2 linked regions of the Niabella yanshanensis genome follow. The protein of the gene in region 1 binds, or shares a complex with, the protein of each later gene. Links are inferred from orthologs where the notes say so. Each region holds a gene or a part of one and is shown in the gene's direction. Other genes may lie near its edges.

Region 1 (3,983 bases):
CTTCCCACCCCAGGTGAGGAAACATTGATCTGTTAATCCAGAAAAAAAACAGTCTGCACAGGAAAAACAGGAACATTACCGTTGTAAACCGGTAAAGGACAACTGCATAGTAGTTAGTTTTGTACGTTTTCATAGCAAAAAAGAGCGCAAATTTAATAATATGATAATACTAGTTTAATAAGGCTTGCTTAAAATTTCCTTAAACTACCGGGAATATCTGCCGGCGCATGATTCAATTGGCAAATGACAATCGCTTATCATAAAAGTAGTTAAGATGGCCTGGCCTCTGTATGCCGGGCAATTTTCGTATCTTTGCAGCCCTGTCAAATTGTCTGTATGTTTAATACAAGCATTGTTTTTGACAAGAATATTTCTTTAAAAGATTTTAATTATTAATATATTATCATGTTTGGTTTCCTATCAAAAATTTTCGGGGGCAGTAAGTCAGAGAAAGACACTAAAAAACTTCAGCCGGTTATTGAAAAAGTAAACAGCTTTTTTAGTCAGTACCAGTCTTTAAGCAATGATGAGCTTCGTTATAAAACGCAGGAGTTCAGACAAAGAATTAAGGAACGTCTCAATAAAATTGACGAAGAAATCAATACCCTGAATGCCAGTGCAGAAGCATTGTCTCACGAAGCATTACAGGAAAAGGATAATATATACAAACAGGTAGACGACCTCAAAAAAAATCGGGATAAAGAAATCGAAGCGGTACTTGAGGAAATAATGCCGGAGGCCTTTGCAGTAATGAAGGAAACAGCGCGAAGGTTTAAAGAAAATGAAAAAGTGGTAGCCAAAGCTACTGATCTTGATCGTGAATTAAGCGTAAAGAGCGAGTACATTACTATTGATGGCGATAATGCCATATTTAATAACAGCTGGACTGCAGCCGGCAACACCGTAAACTGGAACATGGTACATTACGATGTACAGTTAATAGGGGGCGCTGTTTTACATAGCGGTAAAATTGCCGAGATGGCTACAGGTGAAGGTAAAACGCTGGTATCTACCCTGCCCGCCTACCTGAATGCCCTGGCCGGGGAAGGTGTACATATTGTAACGGTGAACGATTACCTGGCACGTCGGGACCAGGAATGGAACGGCCCTATTTTCGAATGGCTCGGTCTGAGAGTAGATTGTATTGATAAGCACCAGCCTAATACCGCAGCCCGGAGAAATGCATACCTCGCAGATATCACATATGGTACCAATAACGAGTTTGGTTTCGATTACCTGCGTGACAACATGGTGCATACCGCCGATGAAATGGTACAGCGTAAGCACCATTATGCCATGGTAGATGAGGTAGATAGTGTTTTAATTGATGATGCACGTACACCATTGATCATAAGCGGGCCTGTTGACAAAGCAGACGACCAGCAATATCATATTCATAAACCACGTGTACAGCAATTATTTATTGAGCAGGAGCGTATCGTAAGAAACGCTTTAAATGAGGCGAAGAAGTTAATTGAAAAAGGTGAAGATGATCCCAAAACAGGAGGGCTTCATTTGTTCCGTGCGTTCAGGGGCTTACCTAAGTACAATCCGCTTATTAAGTTCTTAAGTGAACCCGGCATCAAAGTAAAACTTCAAAAAGCAGAAAATTACTACCTGCAGGATCAGGAGCGTAATATGCATATCATTGATTCAGAATTATTGTTCAGAATCGATGAGAAAAACAAATCGGTAGATCTCACCGAGAAAGGCCTGGGAACTATTACCCGCTCAGGAGAAGATCCCGATTTTTTTGTGCTCCCGGACATCAGCGTAAGCCTTGCTGACATAGAAAAAAGTGATGTACCGGCCGAAGAAAAATTAAGACAGAAGGAACATATTCTTAATGATTATTCACAGAAAGCTGACCGTATCCACTCGGTACAACAATTACTGAAAGCCTATGCCCTGTTTGAAAAAGATGTAGAGTATGTGGTAATTGACGGGGCTATCAAAATTGTAGACGAACAAACAGGCCGTATTATGGATGGCCGCCGTTACAGCGATGGCTTACACCAGGCACTGGAAGCCAAGGAGAATGTGAAAATTGAGGCGGCTACGCAAACTTATGCAACGGTTACGCTTCAAAACTTTTTCCGTATGTATCACAAACTAGGTGGTATGACGGGTACTGCCGAAACAGAAGCTGCAGAGCTTTGGAGTATTTATAAACTGGATGTAGTAAACATTCCTACCAATGTTCCTATCATTAGAGATGACAAACAGGATCTGGTTTATAAAACCAAGCGTGAGAAATACAAGGCCGTAATCGATGAAATTGAAGTATTGAGAAACGCGGGTCGCCCGGTACTGGTAGGTACTACTTCTGTTGAGATAAGTGAGCTCTTGGGGCGCATGCTGCAACAAAAGAAAATCCCGCACAATGTATTAAACGCCAAACAACATGCCCGTGAAGCCAGCGTTGTTGCTGAAGCAGGATTGGCAGGCGCAGTAACCATTGCCACCAACATGGCGGGTCGGGGTACCGATATCAAACTGGGCCCAGGTGTAAAAGAAGCAGGCGGTTTAGCCATTATTGGTACAGAGCGGCACGAAAGCCGCCGCGTTGACAGACAGCTTCGTGGTCGTGCCGGTCGCCAGGGAGACCCGGGTAGTTCGCAGTTTTATGTATCGCTTGAGGATGACCTGATGCGTATGTTTGGTAGTGACCGTATTGCGGGCATGATGGACAAACTTGGTTACAAAGAAGGCGATGTCATTCAGCACAGTATGATCAGCAACTCTATTCAGCGTGCGCAGAAGAAAGTGGAAGAAAATAACTTTGGTATCCGTAAGAGATTGCTGGAGTATGATGATGTGATGAACAAACAGAGAAATGCTGTTTACGAAAAAAGAAATCATGCTTTGTTTGGAGAGCGCCTTTCACTGGATATTGACAGCGCCTTCTCAATAGTAGCAGAAAGCGTGGTTAATTCTTTTAAAGAGCAGGACGATTACGAAGGGTTTAAGCTGGCATGTATTGTAAACTTTGGTATGGATACCGCTATCACCGCTGATGAGTTTAACGCTACTTCGGAAAACAAACTGATTGATAAATTATACGAAGAAGCTACACAACGTTACAACCGGCATACAGAAGCGATTGGCCAGAAAGCAATACCCGTATTTAAGAATATTCGGGCAACGCAAGGCCCTCATATCGAAAACGTGGTGGTACCATTTACAGATGGCCGCAAAGGCATCAACGTTCTCGCACCTTTAGATAAAACGGTTGAAACCAACGGACAGGCACTTGTGGCTAACATGGAAAAATCTATTACCCTGGCGGTGATAGATGATGCATGGAAAGAGCATCTGCGTGCAATGGACGATCTGAAGCAAAGCGTACAAACAGCCTACCTGGAGCAAAAAGATCCATTGGTAATTTACAAAGTAGAAGCCTTCCAGTTGTTTAACAACATGACCACTACTTTGAACAAGGATATTATATCCTTCCTTACACAGGCTAATTTACCGGATCAGCAGGAAAGCAATGAGATAAAAGAAGGTCGCCAGGAGAAAACAGACTTAAGTAAATTAAGCGCTAATAAAGATGAGATCGATGCAGCTGGCGATGATTATGCCGCTAATGAAAATGATTATTTCGATCCGTCGGCACCGCCTGTAAAACAAGAGCCTGTGCGCGTTGGGCCTAAAATAGGACGTAATGACCCCTGCCCTTGCGGTAGCGGAAAAAAATTCAAGCAATGCCATGGCAAAGGCGCAGAATAAAATTGCAAAGTCCCTTCACTCCGAAGGGACTTTTTTTATGGAAATCTATTTACTGACGCATCTGTGAATAAACGACTAATGTCTTATGAGAGCCCTGCTGTTACTATTTCTTTTTCCTTTTTTCGGGCAATGCAGGAATTACTGCAGTTCCGGGACGTATCCCACAGCTCACGACACCACTGATACTCTTTTCTGTGTTTTGTCCGCCAGGGCTGCCCGGGCAGCTACCCTGCTTGCACAAACGGCCAGTT
Region 2 (3,021 bases), 2.9 Mb from region 1 along the record:
GAAGCTACTCCACAGGTGCTTGGTATGATCCGCAAGGTGGAGCACATGCTGAAAGTAGAAGAAATCTAATATTTTCCATAGTAAATGTAGAATTTGAAGTGTAAGTGTTATACATTTGCATCCTTAAAATTCTACATTTATCATTTTAAGAAGCGAGCCTCGGCTTTGGGGCGTAAGTTTTAAAAAAGCAAATAATGAAATTACATGAATTAAGACCTGCAAAAGGTTCTACTCACAAGGAAAAAAGAATTGGTCGTGGTGAAGGTAGCGGCTACGGTGGTACCTCAACAAAAGGTAACAAAGGTGGTCAAAGCCGTGCCGGTTACAAAAGCAAAATGGCGCATGAAGGCGGTCAGATGCCTATCCAACGTCGTGTGCCTAAAAGAGGGTTCAAAAATCCTAATAAGATCACTTATAAAGTATTCAACGTAGGTCAGTTTGATCACTATGCTGAGGTTTACGGTTTAACTGATTTTACTTTTGACAGTCTTTATCAAATTGGTGCTGTAGCTAAAACTGATAAAGTTAAAGTTTTGGGTACAGGGGAATTGAAAGGTAAGTTCAGCTTTAAAGTGCACGCAATAAGCGAAAAAGCTAAGTCGATTATTGAGGCAGCCGGCGGAACAATAGAGATTTTAAATTAATTCTGATAAATATATTTGACGCACCAGTCGGGTGCGTCATTTGATTTTGACGGTTGTTTAAGTAAGATGAAACTTCTTCGAAGTTTCTCTTGTCCGCAGGACTCTTCCGGAGACCGGGTATCAATAAAAATTATTCAAGAGAAATCAGGTGAAAAAATTTATACAAACATTAAAGAATATCTGGAGCATTGAAGAGTTAAGGAGTAAGATTCTTTTCACTTTATTGCTTGTAGCTGTTTACAGGTTGGGTGCACATATCACCTTGCCTGGAATCAATCCAATTGCTTTAGAACAACTGAGTAAATCTCAGTCTCAGAACGGGATCCTCGATCTGATCAATACTTTTGCCGGTGGTGCTTTTAATATGGCATCTATTTTTGCGTTAGGTATTATGCCTTACATTACTGCCTCTATTTTCGTGCAGTTGATGACCGTGCTGGTACCCACTTTCCAGAAAATGCAGAAAGAAGGAGAAAGTGGTCGTAAAAAGATCAACCAACTAACGCGTTATATCACTGTATTAGTTACTGTCGTACAGGCTTTCGCTTATGTAGCTTATTTGCGTCAAACCTCAGGACCTGCTATTGTTCCGGGTTTTGGCGCAGCTTACTTTACACTGACAACGGTTGTGGTTTTAACCGCAGGTACTTTGTTCGTGATGTGGTTGGGTGAAAAAATAACTGATAAGGGTTTGGGTAACGGTACCTCCCTTATTATTATGATGGGTATCCTTGCGCGCTTGCCACAGGCCTTTGCACAAGAACTATCTTTCCGTTCAGAGCGTACTGGTGATATCCTTATTTTTATTATAGAGATCGCAGTATACATCGCTATTAACATGGGTTGTATTTTATTGATCCAGGCAGTAAGGAAGGTACCGGTTAACTATGCTAAACAAATTGTCGGTAACAGGCAGTTTGGTGGTGCGCGTCAGTTCTTACCTCTAAAGGTGAACAGCGCGGGTGTAATGCCAATTATCTTCGCTCAGGCTATTTTATTTATCCCTACATTATTTACTTTAGGTAAAAATGGCGGCGATCTGGGACGTATGTTTACAGATCACACGAGTGGCTGGTATATGTTGATTTACTCCGTAGTGGTAATCGGCTTTACTTTCCTTTACACAGCGTTGATCTTTAATCCTAAACAGATATCTGACAATCTAAAGCAGAATAATGGGTTTATCCCGGGTGTAAAACCTGGTCAACCTACTACAGATTACATTGGTAGCATCATGGATAGAATCACCTTCCCGGGAGCAGTAATGCTGGCCTTTATCGGTATTCTTCCCGGTTTGATCCAGTTATTATTTGGTATGACCCAGGCTTTCTCTATGTTCTTTGGTGGTACATCATTGTTGATCATGGTGGGTGTGGTTTTAGATACACTTCAGCAAATCGAAACGCAGTTGATGATGCGCCAGTACGATGGGTTAATGAAAGGTGGTCGTATCCAGGGCAGACAAACCAGCTCTGCTGTACAGATTTAACCAGCACATCCAATTTATTAAAATACAAACCCGGTTTTACCGGGTTTTTTTATGAACTTTGCAGGCTATGATTATTATCAAAACAGATGAACAGGTAGAGCTGATGCGAAAAAGCGCATTAATGGTAAGCCAGACTTTAACTGAAGTGGCAAAAATGCTGAAACCTGGTATCACTACTTTGTCTTTAGATGAGTTTATAGGAGATTACATTAAAGATCATAATGGTGTCCCTTCTTTTTTAAACTATCACGGATATCCCTTCAATTCCTGCATTTCGGTTAACGATGTGGTAGTACATGGATTTCCTAATAAGAATGAATTAAAGGATGGGGATGTGGTTTCTATAGATGTAGGTATCATTCTCAATAAATGGCATGGTGATCATGCCTATACTTTTGTAATAGGCGAAGTAGCTGAAGATATACAACAATTAGTTAGGGTAACCAAGGAATCGCTTTATAAGGGTATTGAAAAAGCGGTTAGCGGTAATTTTATCGGAGACCTGGCTTTTGCCATCCAGGAGCATACGGAGAAAAAACATGGTTATGGCGTAGTAAGGGAATTAGTGGGGCATGGACTTGGACAAAGTATGCATGAAGATCCGCAGGTGCCTAACTACGGCAAGCGGGGTAGCGGTAAGAAGCTAAAGTCCGGAATGGTATTGGCTATTGAGCCGATGATCAATATGGGGAAAAAAGATGTGTTTACTGAATCCGATGGATGGACCATCCGTACAAAAGATGGCAAGCCATCTGTGCATTTTGAACACGACGTATGTGTGAGAAAAGATAAGGCAGATATACTTTCCAATTATGCGCCTATTGAAGAGGCGGAAAGGAATAATCCTAACTTGTTTGTGTGTGGATAATGTAAGGTCTATGGTCTGTA

Evidence for each region.
Region 2: the proteins of secA (region 1) and secY are in contact, whole or in part, in a crystal structure (PDB 3DIN), measured with the Thermotoga maritima proteins. The link is inferred for Niabella yanshanensis from one-to-one orthologs. Residues at the interface, in WP_004082002.1 of Thermotoga maritima: Glu261, Ala262, Arg263, Lys300, Ala301, Arg302, Thr303, Ile304, Ile305, Leu323, Tyr324, Asp325, Pro326, Val329, Ser330, Tyr333, Ile336, Lys340, Phe345, Val349, Glu363, Phe364, Tyr374, Ser375, Gly376, Gly377, Glu393, Ile395, Thr482, Ser483; in WP_004081795.1 of Thermotoga maritima: Glu108, Gly109, Glu110, Glu111, Ala236, Glu237, Arg238, Arg239, Ile240, Thr241, Ile242, Gln243, Tyr244, Ala245, Arg246, Arg247, Val248, Thr249, Gly250, Arg251, Arg252, Val253, Tyr254, Gly256, Ala257, Ser258, Thr259, Tyr260, Leu261, Pro262.

Annotation. Positions count from the first base shown.
Region 1 is NZ_CP139960.1:1,868,859-1,872,841, forward strand. Bases 23-3,932 are described here. They hold secA (preprotein translocase subunit SecA), read left to right. Parts: upstream 23-405; coding sequence 406-3,732; downstream 3,733-3,932. Other genes in these bases: U0035_RS07330 (LTA synthase family protein), read right to left, coding at 23-25; U0035_RS07340 (hypothetical protein), read left to right, coding at 3,818-3,932. Outside these bases: more of U0035_RS07330, read right to left, coding at 1-22; more of U0035_RS07340, read left to right, coding at 3,933-3,983. UniProt on the Escherichia coli protein: Required for protein export, interacts with the SecYEG preprotein conducting channel.
Region 2 is NZ_CP139960.1:4,812,776-4,815,796, forward strand. Bases 15-2,962 are described here. They hold secY (preprotein translocase subunit SecY), read left to right. Parts: upstream 15-792; coding sequence 793-2,133; downstream 2,134-2,962. Other genes in these bases: rpmD (50S ribosomal protein L30), read left to right, coding at 15-69; rplO (50S ribosomal protein L15), read left to right, coding at 195-644; map (type I methionyl aminopeptidase), read left to right, coding at 2,201-2,962. Outside these bases: more of rpmD, read left to right, coding at 1-14; more of map, read left to right, coding at 2,963-3,001. UniProt on the Escherichia coli protein: The central subunit of the protein translocation channel SecYEG. Consists of two halves formed by TMs 1-5 and 6-10.